4 regions of the Rhizobium sp. AN80A genome follow, and region 2 is predicted to be linked to each of the others. Evidence: predicted binding sites of a transcription regulator. Region 2 holds the regulator's gene; each other region holds the start of a gene.

Region 1 (4,199 bases), 1.5 Mb from region 2:
TCGGAAGCCAGCATCTCCTCGTAGGAGCCGAAGGCATGCGGCACCGAGAAGCGGTCGGCCATCTCCCTCGCTCTCGCCAGATCACGGCTGGCAATTGCCGTGACGACGCAGTTTTCCGCATCCTGGATGGCCGGAACCACAAGCTCGCGGCCGATCTTGGCGGTCGACATGATACCGAAGCGCAGCATGGTCATTTCCTCTCCCACATTGAATTTTGAGGCGAGCTTAGAGACGCCCGGTCCGGCGGTGCAATGCCCCGATCACAATTCACGGCGCTGGTCACGGCGCTGGTTTTCATCGGTCCCATCGCGCACTAGGTTAGATCACAGCGGCGTCCTGCCGCGGTCCGAATTTCAATGGATTGAAGATCTCAGGAGCATCTGATGGAATTGCGTCGCCTTGGAAAAACCGGCCTTTCGGTCGCGCCGATCGTGTTCGGCGGCAATGTGTTCGGCTGGACGGCTGACGAGAAGACCTCGTTTGATATTCTCGACGCCTTCTTCGACGCCGGCTTCAACACCATCGATACCGCCGACGTCTATTCGGCCTGGGTGCCCGGCAACAAGGGCGGCGATAGCGAGGAGATTATCGGCAAGTGGCTGAAGCAGAACAAGGTCGCCCGCGACAAGGCCGTGATCATCACCAAGGTCGGCTCCGAGATGGGCCCGGGCAAGAAGGGGCTGAAGGAGCAGTATATCCTTGAGGCAGTCGAAGCCTCGCTAAAGCGGCTGCAGACCGATTATATCGACCTCTACCTCTCGCACTGGCCGGATGCCGAGACGCCCTATGAGGAAACGCTCGGCGCCTTCGCCAAGCTGAAGCAGCAGGGTAAGATCCGCGCAATCGGCTGCTCCAACCTCGACGCCACGCAGCTGCAATCCTCCTTCGACGCCGCCGAGAAGGCCGGCCTGCCGCGCTACGACGTGATCCAGCCTGAGTACAACCTCTATGACCGCGCCCCCTTCGAGGGACCGCTCGCCGATCTCTGCGTGAAAGAGGATATCGGCGTCATCACCTATTTCAGCCTGGCGGCCGGCTTCCTGTCGGGCAAATACCGCAGCAAGGCCGACACAGAAGGCAAGGCGCGCGGCGGCAAGGCGGCCGGCTATCTCGACGACAAGGGCCTGAAGATCCTCGCCGCCCTCGACACGGTCGCCGCCGAGACCGGCGCCAAGCCGGCCGAGATCGCGCTCGCCTGGCTCCTGCGCAAGAAGGGCGTCACCGCGCCGATCGCCAGCGCCACCAGCCTGTCGCAGCTCGACAGCCTGATGAAATCGGCCACGCTTTCGCTGAGCGACGAGGCGATGGCGCTGCTGGACAAGGCGGGCGGCTGAGAGGCAGGCAGGCGACAGTCAGACGCCCGCCTCATGCAACCTGTCCAGTGACTTGAGCCGGACAGCAGTGGGCCCGTCCCGAGCATCCATGCACGCCGCAACGAGTTCGACGTGCATGGATGGCCCGCGCAACCACGGGCTCCCCACATCGCCCGGCCGCCGAAAACACCCCGCGATCCTCCTTCTCCCCACCTTTGTTCCACCGATGCAACCCGCTGCAACCGCGCCACAGCGCTGGCGCGCAGTTGTTCATTTATTGTTCTTGTTTCATTCCGATTTCTATGCCAGATTGCAATCCGCGACCATGATGGGTCGCGATTTCAGGTGCAAGGGGTTGCGCCACAGGGGATCTGGGCCGAGGGGTTGGGCATGGTGGCACGCGTCAGCACGGTTGCATTCCAGGGCATAGAAGGGGTTCCGGTCGAGGTCCAGGTCATGGTCGCGCCCGGCAAGCTGATCACCCAGATCGTCGGCCTTCCCGACAAGGCGGTGGCCGAAAGCCGCGAGCGGGTGCATGCGGCGCTGCATGCCTCCGGTCTGGCGCTCCCCGCCAAACGCGTCACCGTCAATCTCGCGCCCGCCGATCTTCCGAAGGAGGGCAGTCACTTCGATTTGCCCATCGCGCTCGGACTGATGGCGGCGCTCGGTGCCATTCCGGCCGATGCGCTCTCGGGCTATGTCGTCATCGGCGAACTCAATCTCGATGGTACGATCGCCGCCGTCACCGGCGCGCTGCCGGCCGCGATCGGCGCCAATGCCATGGGCAAGGGCCTGATCTGCCCGGCCGAGAGCGGCCCCGAGGCCGCCTGGGCCGGTGCCGGGCTCGATATCCTGGCGCCGCGCAGCCTGATCGCGCTGGCCAACCATTTTCGCGGCACCCAGGTGCTCTCGCGCCCCGAGCCGTCGATCCGCGCCACCGCCGCCAATCTTCCCGATCTCGCCGATATCAAGGGCCAGGAGAGCGCCAAGCGGGCGCTGGAGGTGGCGGCCGCAGGCGGCCATAATCTCCTGATGGTCGGTCCGCCCGGTTCCGGCAAGTCGATGCTCGCCGCCCGCCTGCCGTCGATCCTGCCGCCGCTTTCGGCCGCCGAATTGCTGGAGGTGTCGATGATCCACTCGATCGCCGGCCAACTCTCGGGCGGCAAGCTCTCCGACCGCCGGCCGTTTCGCACGCCGCATCATTCCGCCACCATGGCCGCCCTTGTCGGCGGCGGTTTTCGTGCCCGCCCGGGCGAGGCCTCGCTCGCCCATCACGGGGTGCTCTTTCTCGACGAGTTTCCCGAATTCTCGCCGCAGGCGCTCGATGCGCTGCGCCAGCCGCTGGAAACCGGCGAATGCATCATCGCCCGCGCCAATCACCGTGTCAGCTATCCCGCCACCATCCAGCTGGTGGCGGCGATGAACCCCTGCCGCTGCGGCATGGCGGGTGAGCCCGGTCATAGCTGCGCTCGCGGCCCGCGCTGCATGGCCGACTACCAGGCCCGCATCTCCGGCCCGTTGATGGACCGCATCGATATCAGGATCGACGTGCCCGCCGTCTCCGCCTTCGACCTGATCCGTCCGGCGCCCGCCGAAAGGAGCGCCGACGTCGCCCGCCGCGTCGCCCGCGCCCGTGACCTGCAGCGAGACCGCTTCCGCATCGCCGGCCTCGGCGAGACCGGCACCAACGCCCGCTGCTCCACCGCGATGATCGAGACCTACGCCGCTCCCGATGCATCCGGCCTGCAATTGCTGCGCGACGCCGCCGAAAAGATGAAATTCTCCGCCCGCGGCTACCACCGCGTCCTCAAGGTCGCGCGCACGCTCGCCGATCTCGACGGCGAGGAGATGGTCGGCCGCATCCACTTGGCCGAGGCGATCTCCTACCGCATGGCGGGCGAGCGGCTGACGGCGGTGGCGTGAACGGGCAGGGGTAAGGCTGGGGGGGAGACAGAGAGGTTTGATCTGCGGGTCTTTGAGCGCCGCGCCATTCTCCGCCCTCATTCTCGCCCTTGTGGCGGGAATCCAGCCGGCGCGCGTCCGCGCGGCGAAGAGAGGCTTTTTGCGATCAAGGACTTGATCGCGCTGGACCCCTGTGACGGGCACAGGGGTGAGGGAGCCTTTGTAGGCCCGCGTGCTGACCACCTCTGAAGCAAGGGCGCCCCGGGCCGGTTTCCCGGCGCATCCCAAGCAGTCTAAGGGCGCCGAAGCGCCCTCCCTGATGTCGAACTAAGCTGATCCTCAGCCGCCGAGGCCCTCGAACAGCGCCGTCGAGAGGTAGCGTTCGGCAAACGACGGGATGATCACCACGATGGTCTTGCCGGCGTTTTCCTCGCGGGAGCCGATCTTGATCGCCGCTGCCAGTGCAGCACCCGAGGAGATCCCGACCGGCACGCCTTCGAGGCGGGCGACGTGGCGGGCGGTTTCGAGCGCGGTGGCGCTGTTGATGGTGACGACCTCGTCATAGATGTGGGTGTCGAGGATCGCGGGCGCGAAGCCGGCGCCGATGCCCTGGATCTTGTGCGGTCCCGGCACGCCGCCTGAGAGAACCGGCGATTCCTCCGGCTCGACGGCGATCACCTTGATCTCCGGCTTCTTCGACTTCAGCACCTGGCCGGCGCCGGTGATCGTGCCGCCGGTGCCGATGCCCGATACCAGGATATCGACGGTGCCATCGGTGTCGTTCCAGATCTCCTCGGCCGTCGTCTTGCGATGGATCTCGGGGTTGGCGGGGTTTTCGAACTGCTGCGGGATGATCGCGTCCGGCAGTGTCGCGGCCAGTTCCTCGGCCTTGGCGATCGCGCCCCTCATGCCCTTCGCGCCCTCGGTCAGCACCAGCTCGGCGCCGAGCAGCGCCAGCATCTTGCGGCGCTCGACCGACATCGT
Region 2 (4,199 bases):
AGACGGGCCATCTCCAACGAGACGACCGAGGCGCTGCGTCAATCCGGTCTCGCGCATATCGTCGCGATCTCGGGGCTCAACATGGCGCTGTCGGCCGGCATCTGCTTCGTCGGGCTGCGCCTGTTCTTCGGTCTCTTTCCCGGCTTCGCCCAGGCCTATCCGACCAAGAAGTTCGCCGCCGGCAGCGCGCTTCTGGCGCTGACCGCCTATTACATGATCTCCGGCTTCGCCGTCTCCGCCGAGCGCGCCTTCATCATGATGGCGATCATGCTGGTCGCGGCGCTGTTCGACCGTCCGTCGATCAGTCTGCGCAATATCGCTCTCTCCGCGCTGCTGATCATATTGCTGTCGCCATCGGAAGTGCTTGGCCCCAGCTTCCAGATGTCTTACGCCGCGACCCTGGCGCTGGTCGCCGGCTTTGCCGTCTGGACCAGAAGACGACCTCGCGAGAGCGTCTTTTTCACGCATCCGGCGATGAAACCGGTCATGTTCGCGCTTCGCTTCTTTGGCGGCATCGCGCTCACCTCCATGATCGGCGGCTTCTCGACCGCATTGTTTTCGATCGAGCATTTCAACAGGCTGAGCGGCTACGGGCTGCCGGCCAATCTGTTGGCCATGCCGGTCATCTCCTTCATCGTCATGCCCTTTGGAATGGCCGCCATGTTGGCGACGCCATTCGGCCTCGATGCGCCCTTTTGGATCGTCGCTGGCTTCGGGCTGGATCTGGTGATCGCTATCGCCAGGATGGTGTCGGGCTGGGGCGGTAGCGTCGATACGGGCAGGATTCCCGAATGGTATTTCGTGATCGCCGTCGTCGGCTTTCTAATCTGGGGGCTGATGCTGACGCGCCTGCGCTGGATCGGCGCCGTGGGTGCCGCGGTTGCAACCCTTGTCCTCGTCATGCTGCCGGCCGAGCCGGCGCCCGAGCTTGTCGTGTCCGAGGATGGAAGCCTCGTGGCATCGCTCAAGAGCGACAGCCTGGCCAGCAATCGCGAACGCCCGCCCGACTTCATTCTGGGGCAATGGCAGCGCGCGCTTGCCATTGAAAATCAAACGCCGCCGGACATGCTCGATGGCGAGGCGCTGTCCATCCCGAAAAAGGGCGAGCCAAGGCCGAGATTGACACCGAGACAACAACGCGAAGCCCGCGGCATGATGCGCGGCGCAGCGGATTCGACGAACAATAATGGCTTCCAGTGCCTGAAGACGGCGTGGTGCGTGACCACGCTCGACAGCGGCTACATCATCGCGACGCTGGAAAACGCCGCTTATCTCGGTCCCGCCTGCGACGTCGCCGATATCGTCGTCACACCCGTCCGTCTCCGCGAGGTGACATGCCGCTCCGGCGCCATGCTCCTGACCGGAGAAACCTTGCGGCGCTCGGGAGCCGTCGAAATCCGTATCGACGAGCAAGGCTCGCCCGTCGTCAAAACCGCTTACGGCAGTCTCGATCGCCCCTGGATGCGTCATCGCGCCTATGACTGGCGCAATGACAGCTTCGCGGGCGACCCGTCACCGATTAGTGATATCGGCGGATGAGGCCGACGAGCTTGCCCTGGACCTTGACGCGGTCCGGTCCGAATATGCGGGTTTCGTAAGCCGGGTTGGCTGCCTCGAGCGCGATCGAGGCGCCCTTGCGGCGGAAGCGCTTCAGCGTTGCCTCTTCGTCATCCACGAGCGCCACGACGATGTCACCGGGATTGGCGGTGTTGCCGTTGCGGATGATGACGGTGTCGCCGTCGAAAATGCCGGCCTCGATCATCGAATCGCCCTTGACCTCGAGTGCGTAGTGCTCACCCGAGCCGAGCATGTCGGCGGGAACGGTGATGTCGTGAGTGTTGTTCTGGATCGCCGAGATCGGCACGCCGGCTGCGATCCGGCCCATGACGGGAACGGAAGCCGAGTTTCCGTTGTCGGCGCTCGGCGCCGGCTTCGGGGCAGGGGCGGCGGCCACCGGCTGCGGCTTGCCGAGGCTGCCCTCGATGACGCTCGGCGAAAAGCCGCGGCGTGGCTGCAGGCTCGGATTATAGGCTTCCGGCAGCTTGATGACCTCGAGCGCGCGCGCCCTGTTTGGTAGCCGGCGAATGAAGCCGCGTTCCTCCAGCGCCGTGATCAGCCGGTGGATGCCGGACTTCGACGCGAGATCGAGTGCATCCTTCATCTCGTCGAAGGAGGGCGGAACGCCCGACTCTTTCATTCGCTCGTGAATGAACAGAAGCAGTTCCTGTTGCTTGCGCGTGAGCATCGAATTGAACCCCAGAGTCGTGAAACAAATCCAGAACGGACACTATATGTTCCATATGTGTTCCGCAAGTGCCTAAATTTTCGTAAAACTTGGCTCTGAATCGTCGCGATTTTGCGCTTCATTCGATTTAACCGCGCTCGCCTCTTGCATTGTGGCGAAAGCCAGCGCACATCTCTGCCGATTTCGGGAGGATTTGCCTATGAGTGAACCCCATCCTCTGGACCACGTCGTCCTGCCTGTCGTCAACATCGAGATGGCGCGCGAGCGTTTGGGCAAGCTCGGCTTCACGGTCGCTGCCGATGCGCTGCATCCCTTCGGAACCGCGAACGCCTGCGTTTTCTTCGCCGACAAGACCTATCTCGAGCCGCTCGGCATCGCCAGTATCGAGGCCTATGAGGCCGCCATCGCCGACGGGAACGTGTTTGCGGCGCGCGACCGCGCCTTTCGCTTTCGGTGCGGCGACGACGGCTTGTCGGCGATCGTGTTCGGCACGCCGGACGCCGATCGTGATCACGCGCGATTTATGACCGATGGCATGAGCGGCGGTGATATGCTGCAATTCGCCAGGTCGATGAGGATGCCGGACGGGTCGGAGGTGACGGCGGCGTTCCGCCTGGCCTTCGCGGCCGATCTGCGCGCGCCCGATTTCTTCCTCTTCGCCTGCCAGCGGGTCAATCCGCTGCCAAGCGACCGCAAGGCCTTGGAGACGCACGCCAACGGCGTATCGGGGATCGCGTCGATCGTGCTCTCGTCGTCCGATCCCAAGGCGTTCGCGCCGCTGTTGCAGCTGGCGTCCGATGCGGCCGCGTCACGCCAGGAGGCCTTCGGTGTCAGTCTCGACGCGGGCAATGTCCGTATCAATATCCTGTCGCCGGATGGGCTGGACGCCTATTACGATCTGTCCCAGTCGACAGCCGATCGCGGTTTGCGCGGCTCGGCGATTGTTTTCGCCGTTGCCGATCTCGCCGTGACAGAGGCGCATTTGGCTGCTAACGGGATCACCTACACACGCAAGAACAATCGAATTCTGGTGAAGGCCGCGCCCGGCCAGGGTGCACTCTTCGCCTTCGAGGAGAAACGATGACTGAAACCAATTCCGAAGTGGCCGTGGGCGAAGGCGCCGGCCGTGTTGTGTTTTCCAACAGCGCCCGCCTGTCTCTGATCGCCGGCCCGTGCCAGATCGAAAGCCGCGAGCATGCCTTCATGGTCGCCGGCACGTTGAAGGAACTCTGCGACAAGCTTGGCATCGGCCTCGTCTACAAGTCGTCCTTCGACAAGGCAAACCGCACGTCGCTGTCGGCGCAGCGCGGCATCGGGCTTGAAGCGGGGCTCGAAATCTTCGCCGATCTCAAGAAGGAGTTCGGCTTCCCGGTCCTCACCGACGTCCACAGCGAAGAGCAGTGCGCCGACGTGGCCACCGTGGTCGATGTCCTGCAGATCCCGGCCTTCCTTAGCCGGCAGACGGATCTCCTGGTTGCCGCTGCCAAGACCGGCCGCGCCATCAACGTCAAGAAGGGTCAGTTCCTGGCGCCGTGGGACATGAAGAACGTGCTTGCCAAGCTGAATGCCAGCGGCAACCCGAACATCATGCTGTGCGAGCGCGGCGCCTCCTTCGGCTACAACACGCTGGTCTCCGACATGCGCTCGCTGCCGATCATGGAAGCGATGGGCGCGCCGGTCGTTTTCGATGCGACCCATTCGGTGCAGCAGCCAGGCGGGCAGGGCGGCTCGAGCGGCGGCCAGCGCGAATTCGTCGAGACGCTGGCGCGCGCGGCGGTCGCCGTCGGTGTGGCCGGCGTGTTCGTCGAGACGCATGAAGACCCCGACAACGCCCCATCGGATGGCCCGAACATGGTCTATCTCAAGGACATGCCGCGCCTGCTTGAAAAGCTGCTGGCCTTCGACGCCATCGCCAAGGGCTGACGTTCAAACGACTGACACGTTCGTGTATTAG
Region 3 (4,199 bases), 270 kb from region 2:
GCGCGCTGCTCACCGTCGGCCTTGACACCGGTCGCTTCCTCGGAAGCGGCGATCAGGGCGCGGAACAGGTCGATGTCGTAGTTGTCGTGCTTGCCCTGCAGCAGCGCTGCGATACGCTCGAGACCCATGCCGGTGTCGATCGACGGACGCGGCAGGTCGACGCGCTCCTCCTTGGTGATCTGCTCGTACTGCATGAAGACGAGGTTCCAGATCTCGATGAAACGGTCACCGTCTTCCTCCGGCGAACCTGGAGGGCCGCCCCAGATATGGTCGCCGTGGTCGTAGAATATCTCCGAACAGGGGCCGCATGGGCCGGTATCGCCCATCGCCCAGAAATTGTCGCTGGTCGGAATGCGGATGATCTTGTCGTCGGACAGGCCCGCGATCTTCTTCCAGAGATTAAACGCTTCGTCGTCGGTGTGATAGACGGTGACCAGCAGGCGCTTGGCGTCGATGCCGAACTCCTTGGTGATCAGCGTCCAGGCATGCTCGATCGCCTGCTCCTTGAAGTAATCCCCAAAGGAGAAATTGCCGAGCATTTCGAAGAAGGTATGGTGGCGCGCGGTATAGCCGACATTGTCGAGGTCGTTGTGCTTGCCGCCGGCGCGCACGCACTTCTGCGCCGTCGCCGCCGTCTTGTAGGGGCGCTGCTCGAGACCGGTGAAGACGTTCTTGAATTGCACCATGCCGGCGTTCGTGAACATCAGCGTCGGGTCGTTGCGCGGCACCAGCGGGCTCGAGGAAACGATCTCGTGGCCGTTCTTCTTGAAGTAGTCGAGGAAGGTCGACCGGATTTCGTTCACACCGCTCATGCTATGCCCTTCAGTGCTGCCCAAGGCAGGTCAGATCTTGAAAATTCAGTGGCTTTTATCGCTGACGTTAACCACTGTCCAGCAGACAAACAAAACCGGCTGCATTCTGATCAAGGAATGCAGCCGGTTTTGAAGCGTTCAGCGCGGATGAGGCTTATTCACCGTCCGCATCGTTGGCGTCGGGACCGCCATTCTGCAGCTGGTCGGCGATCAGGCCGGCGTTCTGGCGGATCGAGGTTTCGATCTCGCGCATCAGCTCCGGATTGTCGCGCAGGAACATCTTGGCGTTCTCGCGACCCTGGCCGAGACGCTGGCTGTTGTAGGAGAACCAGGCGCCCGACTTTTCGACGATCCCGGCCTTGACGCCGAGGTCGACCAGCTCGCCGGTCTTCGACACGCCTTCGCCATACATGATGTCGAATTCGACCTGCTTGAAGGGAGGCGCCATCTTGTTCTTGACGACCTTGACGCGCGTCTGGTTGCCGATCACCTCTTCGCGCTCCTTGACGGCGCCGATGCGGCGGATGTCGAGGCGCACCGAGGCGTAGAACTTCAGCGCGTTGCCACCCGTCGTCGTTTCCGGCGAACCGAACATGACGCCGATCTTCATGCGGATCTGGTTGATGAAGATGACCATGGTCTTCGACTTCGAGATCGAGGCCGTCAGCTTGCGCAGCGCCTGGCTCATCAGTCGGGCCTGCAGGCCGGGAAGGCTGTCGCCCATCTCGCCTTCGATTTCGGCGCGCGGCGTCAGCGCCGCGACCGAGTCCACGACCAGCACGTCGACGGCGCCGGAGCGCACCAGCGTGTCGGTGATTTCGAGCGCCTGCTCGCCGGTATCCGGCTGCGAGATCAGCAGATTGTGCAGATCGACGCCCAGTTTGCGAGCGTAAACCGGATCAAGCGCGTGTTCTGCGTCGACGAAGGCGCAGATGCCGCCCTTCTTCTGGGCTTCCGCGATCGTCTGCAGCGCCAGTGTCGTCTTACCCGAGCTTTCCGGCCCGTAAATCTCGATGATACGCCCTTTGGGAAGACCGCCGATCCCGAGCGCGATATCCAGTCCGAGAGAGCCCGTCGAAACGGTCTCGATCTCGACGACGCCCTCGTTCGAGCCGAGCTTCATGATAGAGCCCTTGCCGAACGACCGCTCGATCTGTGAGAGTGCCGCTTCAAGTGCCTTGCTTTTGTCCACCGATTTGTCCTCTACAAGCCGCAATGTATTCTGTGACATTCGATCCACCTTTAGGTTATTGAAGCCGCTCAAGCAATGTCGCCGCCGATGTCGATTTTGTACCGCATTTGTTCTCATCACGCAAGTGCCGTTCAAGGCATTGAAAGAAAGAGGTAAAACGGCCTGTGTTCTACATTTGTTTTATCCATGCAAAGCAAGAGCTTACAACGCTTGGACGGCGGCTCCCCGCCATGCGAAAGACCGCACGATCTCGGCCACGACCGCATTTCGGAGCGATGAGATGAGCAAGAAGATTCTCGTGCTTGGCGGCGCCCATGTCGATCGCCGCGGCCGCATATCGGGCGCGACGGCCGATGGCGCCAGCAACCCCGGCTCCTGGTTCGAGGAGGCCGGCGGCGGCGGCTTCAACGCGGCCCGCAACCTCGCCCGCCTCGGCTTCGACGTCACCATGATCTCGCCGCGTGGCGGCGACCCGACCGGAGAGATGGTGAGCGAAGCCGCCGATCTCGCCGGCGTCAACGACCGCCCCTTCATCTTTCTCGACCGCAAGACGCCGAGCTATACCGCGATCATCGAGCGCGACGGCAATCTGGTGATCGCGCTGGCCGACATGGATCTCTACCGCATGTTCGTGCCGCGCCGCCTGTCGATCCGTTCGGTGCGCGACGCGTTCGCCGCCACCGACATGATCCTCTTCGACGCGAACCTGCCGGAGGAAACCCTGGTCTCGATCACGACACGCGCCAAGGCGCTCGGCAAGCCGGTGGCGGCGATCGCCATCTCGCCGGCAAAGGCGGTGAAACTGAAGGCCTGCATGCAGGGGATCGATTATCTCTTTCTCAACGAGGCCGAAGCCACGGCGCTCACCGGCGAGCGGCCGGAAAACCCTGTCCACTGGCCGTCCCTGCTCGGTGACATCGGCCTCAGAGGCGGCGTCGTCACCCGGGGACAGCGCGAGCTGATTGCATTTTCCGCCGGTCACGTGGCGGCGCTGCAGCCGGCCGATGTCGAGCATGTCTCCGACGTGACCGGCGCCGGCGATTCCCTTGCCTCGGGCGTCATCGCGGCACTGTTGCGCGGGCTGCCGATGAGCGAGGCGATCCGCGAGGGTGCCGCCGCGGCGGCGCTGACGGTCCAGTCGCCCAACGCGGTCAACGAAAATCTCTCCGCCGATCTGCTGAAACAGGCTCTGGCTCTTGTTCCGCCGGCAAGAATTCTGCATTGAAACCCGATCAGACGAAATGGAAGCTCCGATGACGAACTCTCTATCCCCCCAGCTGCCGATCACCTATTCCAAGGAAGTGGCGAGCGCCAAGCAGCGCGGCGCGCCGATCGTGGCACTCGAATCGACGATCATCACCCACGGCATGCCCTACCCCGGGAATATCGAGATGGCCCGCAGCGTCGAATCGATCATCCGTGAGCAGGGCGCCGTCCCCGCCACCATCGCCGTCATCCACGGCACGCTCCACATCGGCCTGGAGGCCGAGGAACTCGAGCAGCTGGCCAAGGCCAAGGATGTGCTGAAAGTCTCGCGCGCCGACCTCGCCTTCGCGATCGCCGAGCGCCGCCATGGCGCCACCACGGTCGCCGCCACGATGATCGCCGCCGAACGCGCCGGCATCAAGGTCTTCGCCACCGGCGGCATCGGCGGCGTGCATCGCGGCGCGGAGGAGAGCTTCGACATCTCCGCCGACCTGGAAGAGCTCGCCCGCACCGGCGTCATCGTCGTCTGCGCCGGCGCCAAGGCGATCCTCGACGTGCCGAAGACGCTGGAAGTGCTGGAAACCGCTGGCGTGCCCGTGGTCACCTACGAGAGCGAGGAATTCCCGGCCTTCTGGTCGCGGTCATCCGGCCTGCGCAGCCCGCTGACGCTGAACAGCCCGGCGGCAATCGCCAATTTCCAGATGGTGCGCGAACAGCTCGGCATCGACGGCGGCATGCTGATCGCCAATCCGGTGCCCGAGGCCGACGAAATCCCGGCGGAAGAGATGGAAATCTACATCCAGCGCGCGCTCGACAGCGCCGAACGCGATGAAATCTCCGGCAAGGCGGTCACGCCCTATCTGCTCAGCACCATCTTCGACCTGACCGACGGCCAGAGCCTGAAGACCAATATCGCACTGGTGGAAAACAACGCCCGCCTCGCCGGCGAAATCGCGGTTGCGCTCAACGCCTGAAGATAAACAACCGGG
Region 4 (4,199 bases), 290 kb from region 2:
AGACCCGACCCGATCTGAGAGGCCAAGCGGATGCGCTGGCTTTCGCCGCCCGAGAGCGTGCCGGAGTTGCGCGAGAGGCTCAAATATTCGAGGCCGACGTCGTTCAGGAAGCGCAGGCGGTCCCTGATCTCCTTCAGGATGCGGACTGCGATCTCGTTCTGCTTGGCGTTGAAGCTGTCGGGCAGCGTTTCGAACCAGTCGCGGGCGACGCGGATCGACATGTCGGTGACCTGGCCGATATGCAGCTTGTTGACCTTCACGGCAAGCGCTTCCGGCTTCAGACGGAAGCCGCCGCAGGACGGGCAGGGTGCGGCCGACATGTAGCGCTCGATCTCCTCGCGCGCCCAGGCGCTGTCGGTTTCCTTCCAGCGGCGCTCGAGGTTGGTGATGATGCCTTCGAAATTCTTGTGCGTCGTGTAGGAGCGGGCGCCATCGACGTAGTGGAATTCGATCTTCTCCTCGGTGCCGTTGAGGATCACGTCCTGCGCCTTGGCGGAGAGGTCGTTCCAGCGGGCGCCGAGCTTGAAGCCGAAGTGCTTGCCGAGCGCTTCCAGCGTCTGGTTGTAATAGGGCGAGGACGACTTGGCCCAGGGGGCGATGGCGCCGTCGCGCAGCGTGCGCTCGGGTTCCGGCACGATCAGGTTGGCGTCGATCTTCTGCTGGGCGCCGAGGCCGTCGCAGGTCGGGCAGGCGCCGGCCGGATTGTTGAAGGAGAAGAGGCGCGGTTCGATCTCGGAGATGGTGAAGCCGGAGACCGGGCAGGCGAATTTTTCCGAGAAGAGAACGCGTTCGTGCGTCTCGTTGAGCGACTTGTTGGCGGAGCCGCCGGCGGCGGTTTCCTCGACCGGCAGTGGCTTGTCGGCGAACTCGGCGATGGCGAGGCCGTCGGCGAGCTTCAGCGAGGTCTCCAAGCTGTCGGCCAGTCGCGCCGAGACGTCGGCACGCACGACGATGCGGTCGACGACGATATCGATATCGTGCTTGTATTTCTTGTCGAGCGCGGGAGCGTCGGCGATCTCGTAGAACTGGCCGTCGATCTTGACGCGCTGGAAGCCCTTCTTCATGAGCTCCGCGAGTTCCTTCTTGTACTCGCCCTTGCGGCCGCGCACGAGTGGCGCGAGGATGAAGAGACGCGTGCCTTCCTCGAAGGCGAGGATGCGGTCGACCATCTGGCTTACGGTTTGGCTCTCGATCGGCAGGCCGGTGGCCGGCGAATAGGGAACGCCGACGCGCGCGAAGAGCAGGCGCATGTAGTCGTAGATCTCGGTGACGGTACCGACCGTCGAGCGCGGGTTGCGCGAGGTCGTCTTCTGCTCGATGGAGATCGCCGGCGACAGGCCGTCGATCTGGTCGACATCAGGCTTCTGCATCATCTCGAGGAACTGGCGGGCATAGGCCGACAGGCTCTCGACATAGCGGCGCTGGCCCTCGGCATAGATGGTGTCGAAGGCGAGCGAGGATTTGCCCGATCCCGACAGGCCCGTCATGACGATCAGCTTGTTGCGCGGCAGATCGAGGTCGATGCCCTTCAGGTTATGCTCGCGCGCGCCACGGATTGAAATCGTCTTCAGTTCGCTCATCGTCTTCTGCTTCTGTGCTGGAACAAGCCCCTTATTTAGTGATGCCGGCGGGCGAGTCGAGGCTGAATATCTTGAAGGTGCAAGGTTTTCGATTCGGTTGACACGATCATAGGGATAAAATAGAACAAATAAAGAACAAAATTCCTTGTGGATGAACCGCTATGGACGTCCATCGCACCGCCTCTATGGTTTAAGGTGCACCGATTGTTTCAAGCGCCGCCGGGCAGGGCGGCAGGTAGGGTGAAAAGTATGGCTGGCAGCGTGAACAAGGTAATTCTGATCGGAAACGTGGGTGCAGACCCCGAGATCCGTCGGACGCAGGACGGCCGGCCGATCGCCAACCTCCGCATCGCGACCTCCGAGACCTGGCGCGACCGCAATTCCGGCGAGCGTCGCGAAAAGACCGAGTGGCACACTGTCGTCGTGTTCAACGAAGGCCTGTGCAAGGTCGTCGAGCAGTATGTCAAGAAGGGCGCCAAGCTCTATATCGAAGGCGCGCTGCAGACCCGCAAGTGGCAGGACCAGCAGGGCCAGGACCGTTATTCCACGGAAGTCGTGCTGCAGGGCTTCGGCTCGACGCTGACGATGCTCGATGGACGCGGCGAAGGCGGTGGTGATCGTTCTGGCGGTGGTTACGGCGGTGGCCGTGGCGGCAATGCCGGTGGTGGTGATTTCGGCGGTGGCGGCGGTTATGGCGACGATTACGGTTCGCCTTCGCAGTCGTCGGGCCGTGGCGGCTCGGGCGGCGGTTCGTCTTCCGGCGGTGGCGGTAATTTCTCGCGCGACCTCGACGACGATATTCCGTTTTGATCGGACGACAGACCGCAGGGTTTCAAACGGCGCGCCAGATGGTGCGCCGTTTGCGTTTTGACTTGGGTTTGACTTCGAGCGATGGCCTTGACCGGGAGCGATGGGCTCAGACGGGCGAGGGAGCGAGGTTCATCGCCGACTTGATGCCATCGACGACGAACTGGGTCGCCAGCGCCGCCAGGATAACGCCGAGCAGCCGGGTCAGGATGGCGCGGCCGGTGACGCCGAGGAAGCGGTCGAGCCGGTCGGCGATCAGGAGTGCCAGGAAGAGAAGCAGCAGGCTTGCGGCGATGACGATGATGAGCTGCGCCAGCTCGAAGGCCGTCTGCATCGAGCCTGCGATCAGGATGGTCGCGGAGATGGCGCCCGGGCCCGAAATCAGCGGAATGGCCAGCGGGAAGACGGCGATGTTCTGGATGTGGTCGACGGTGATCGCGGCCGTGCCGGTCTTCTCCTTGCGGTCCTGGCGCTTCTCGAACACCATTTCGAAGGCGATCCAGAAGAGCAGCAGGCCGCCGGCGATGCGGAAGGCGCCGATCGAGATGCCGAGGACGCCGAGCACGCTCGATCCGAAGAGCGCGAAGACGGCGAGGATGATGAAAGCGATGATCGTGCCGCGCAGCGCCACCTGCTTGCGCTGGGCCCTGCTCATGCCGACGGTGAGGCCGAGAAAGATCGGCGCGAGACCGGGCGGATCGATCGTCACGAGCAGGGTGGTGAAGGCGTTGATCAGTTGGTCGGCGCTTGCCATCATGTCTCCGTATGCCCATATCCGGGCCTGATTTTCGCGCGATTGTGAGGTGGGCAAACCAATTTTGCAAACGGCGCGGCGTGCGTGACGGAGATTGGGGCCGATAAGCCTCGTTTTGCCCTGATTAGACCGTAAAAGCCTGTTCAAAACCTCCGGCAAAATTGGCTTAGGAACAGCCTTTCCGCTATAAATCTTCAAGTGATTCTAGAAGAGATGTGATCCATTTTGACTGAGCAAACACCCCCCGGCGGCGGGAAGCTCCCGCCAGGCATCGAGCCCATCTCCATTATGGAGGAAATGCAGCGGTCGTATCTCGATTACGCGATGAGCGTCATCGTCAGCCGCGCGCTTCCTGACGTGCGCGACGGCCTCAAGCCCGTGCACCGGCGCATCCTCTACGGCATGTCCGAGCTCGGCATCGACTGGAACAAGAAATACGTCAAATGCGCCCGCGTGACCGGGGACGTGATGGGTAAATACCATCCGCACGGCAACACCGCGATCTACGACGCGCTGGCGCGCATGGCGCAGGACTGGTCTCTTCGCCTGCCCCTCATCGACGGCCAGGGCAACTTCGGCTCCGTCGACGGCGATCCGCCGGCGGCCGAACGCTACACCGAATGCCGTCTCGAGAAGGCGGCGCATTCGCTGCTCGACGATCTCGACAAGGAAACGGTCGATTTCCGCGATAACTACGACGGTACGCTCTCCGAGCCCGTGGTCGTTCCCGCGAAATTCCCGAACCTGCTCGTCAACGGCGCCGGCGGTATCGCCGTCGGCATGGCGACCAACATTCCGCCGCACAATCTCGGCGAGGTGATCAATGGCTGTATCGCGCTGATCGACGATCCGGCGATCGAACTGCCCGAGATGATGCAGATCATTCCCGGTCCCGATTTTCCGACCGGCGCCAAGATCCTCGGCCGCTCCGGCATCCGTTCGGCCTACGAGACGGGCCGTGGTTCGGTGATCATGCGCGGTGTCGCGACGATCGAGCCGATGCGCGGCGATCGCGAGCAGATCATCATCACCGAGATCCCGTATCAGGTGAACAAGTC

The links. The regulator LexA, encoded in region 2, represses DNA repair genes until DNA is damaged. The targets are predictions, from matches to a motif close to TGTTCNNNNTGTGTTCNG.
Region 1: the regulator LexA is predicted to act here: its motif matches at 1,581-1,598, upstream of P3R82_RS24285 (YifB family Mg chelatase-like AAA ATPase).
Region 3: the regulator LexA is predicted to act here: its motif matches at 2,170-2,187, upstream of recA (recombinase RecA).
Region 4: the regulator LexA is predicted to act here: its motif matches at 1,701-1,718, upstream of uvrA (excinuclease ABC subunit UvrA).

Annotation. Positions count from the first base shown of each region.
Region 1 covers NZ_JASJPX010000003.1:2,555,221-2,559,419, reverse strand. Annotated here, with positions in the region: gene P3R82_RS24295 (Gfo/Idh/MocA family oxidoreductase) at 1-188, opposite strand, end outside; gene P3R82_RS24290 (aldo/keto reductase) at 384-1,334, shown strand; gene P3R82_RS24285 (YifB family Mg chelatase-like AAA ATPase) at 1,704-3,236, shown strand; partial or broken gene cysK (cysteine synthase A) at 3,555-4,199, opposite strand, start outside.
Region 2 covers NZ_JASJPX010000003.1:1,086,647-1,090,845, reverse strand. Annotated here, with positions in the region: gene P3R82_RS16910 (ComEC/Rec2 family competence protein) at 1-1,539, shown strand, start outside; gene lexA (transcriptional repressor LexA) at 1,520-2,245, opposite strand; gene P3R82_RS16900 (VOC family protein) at 2,445-3,329, shown strand; gene kdsA (3-deoxy-8-phosphooctulonate synthase) at 3,326-4,168, shown strand.
Region 3 covers NZ_JASJPX010000003.1:821,597-825,795, reverse strand. Annotated here, with positions in the region: gene alaS (alanine--tRNA ligase) at 1-812, opposite strand, end outside; gene recA (recombinase RecA) at 967-2,043, opposite strand; gene P3R82_RS15555 (carbohydrate kinase family protein) at 2,285-3,229, shown strand; gene P3R82_RS15550 (pseudouridine-5'-phosphate glycosidase) at 3,258-4,184, shown strand.
Region 4 covers NZ_JASJPX010000003.1:795,015-799,213, forward strand. Annotated here, with positions in the region: gene uvrA (excinuclease ABC subunit UvrA) at 1-1,580, opposite strand, end outside; gene P3R82_RS15460 (single-stranded DNA-binding protein) at 1,830-2,390, shown strand; gene P3R82_RS15465 (MarC family protein) at 2,497-3,141, opposite strand; gene gyrA (DNA gyrase subunit A) at 3,367-4,199, shown strand, end outside.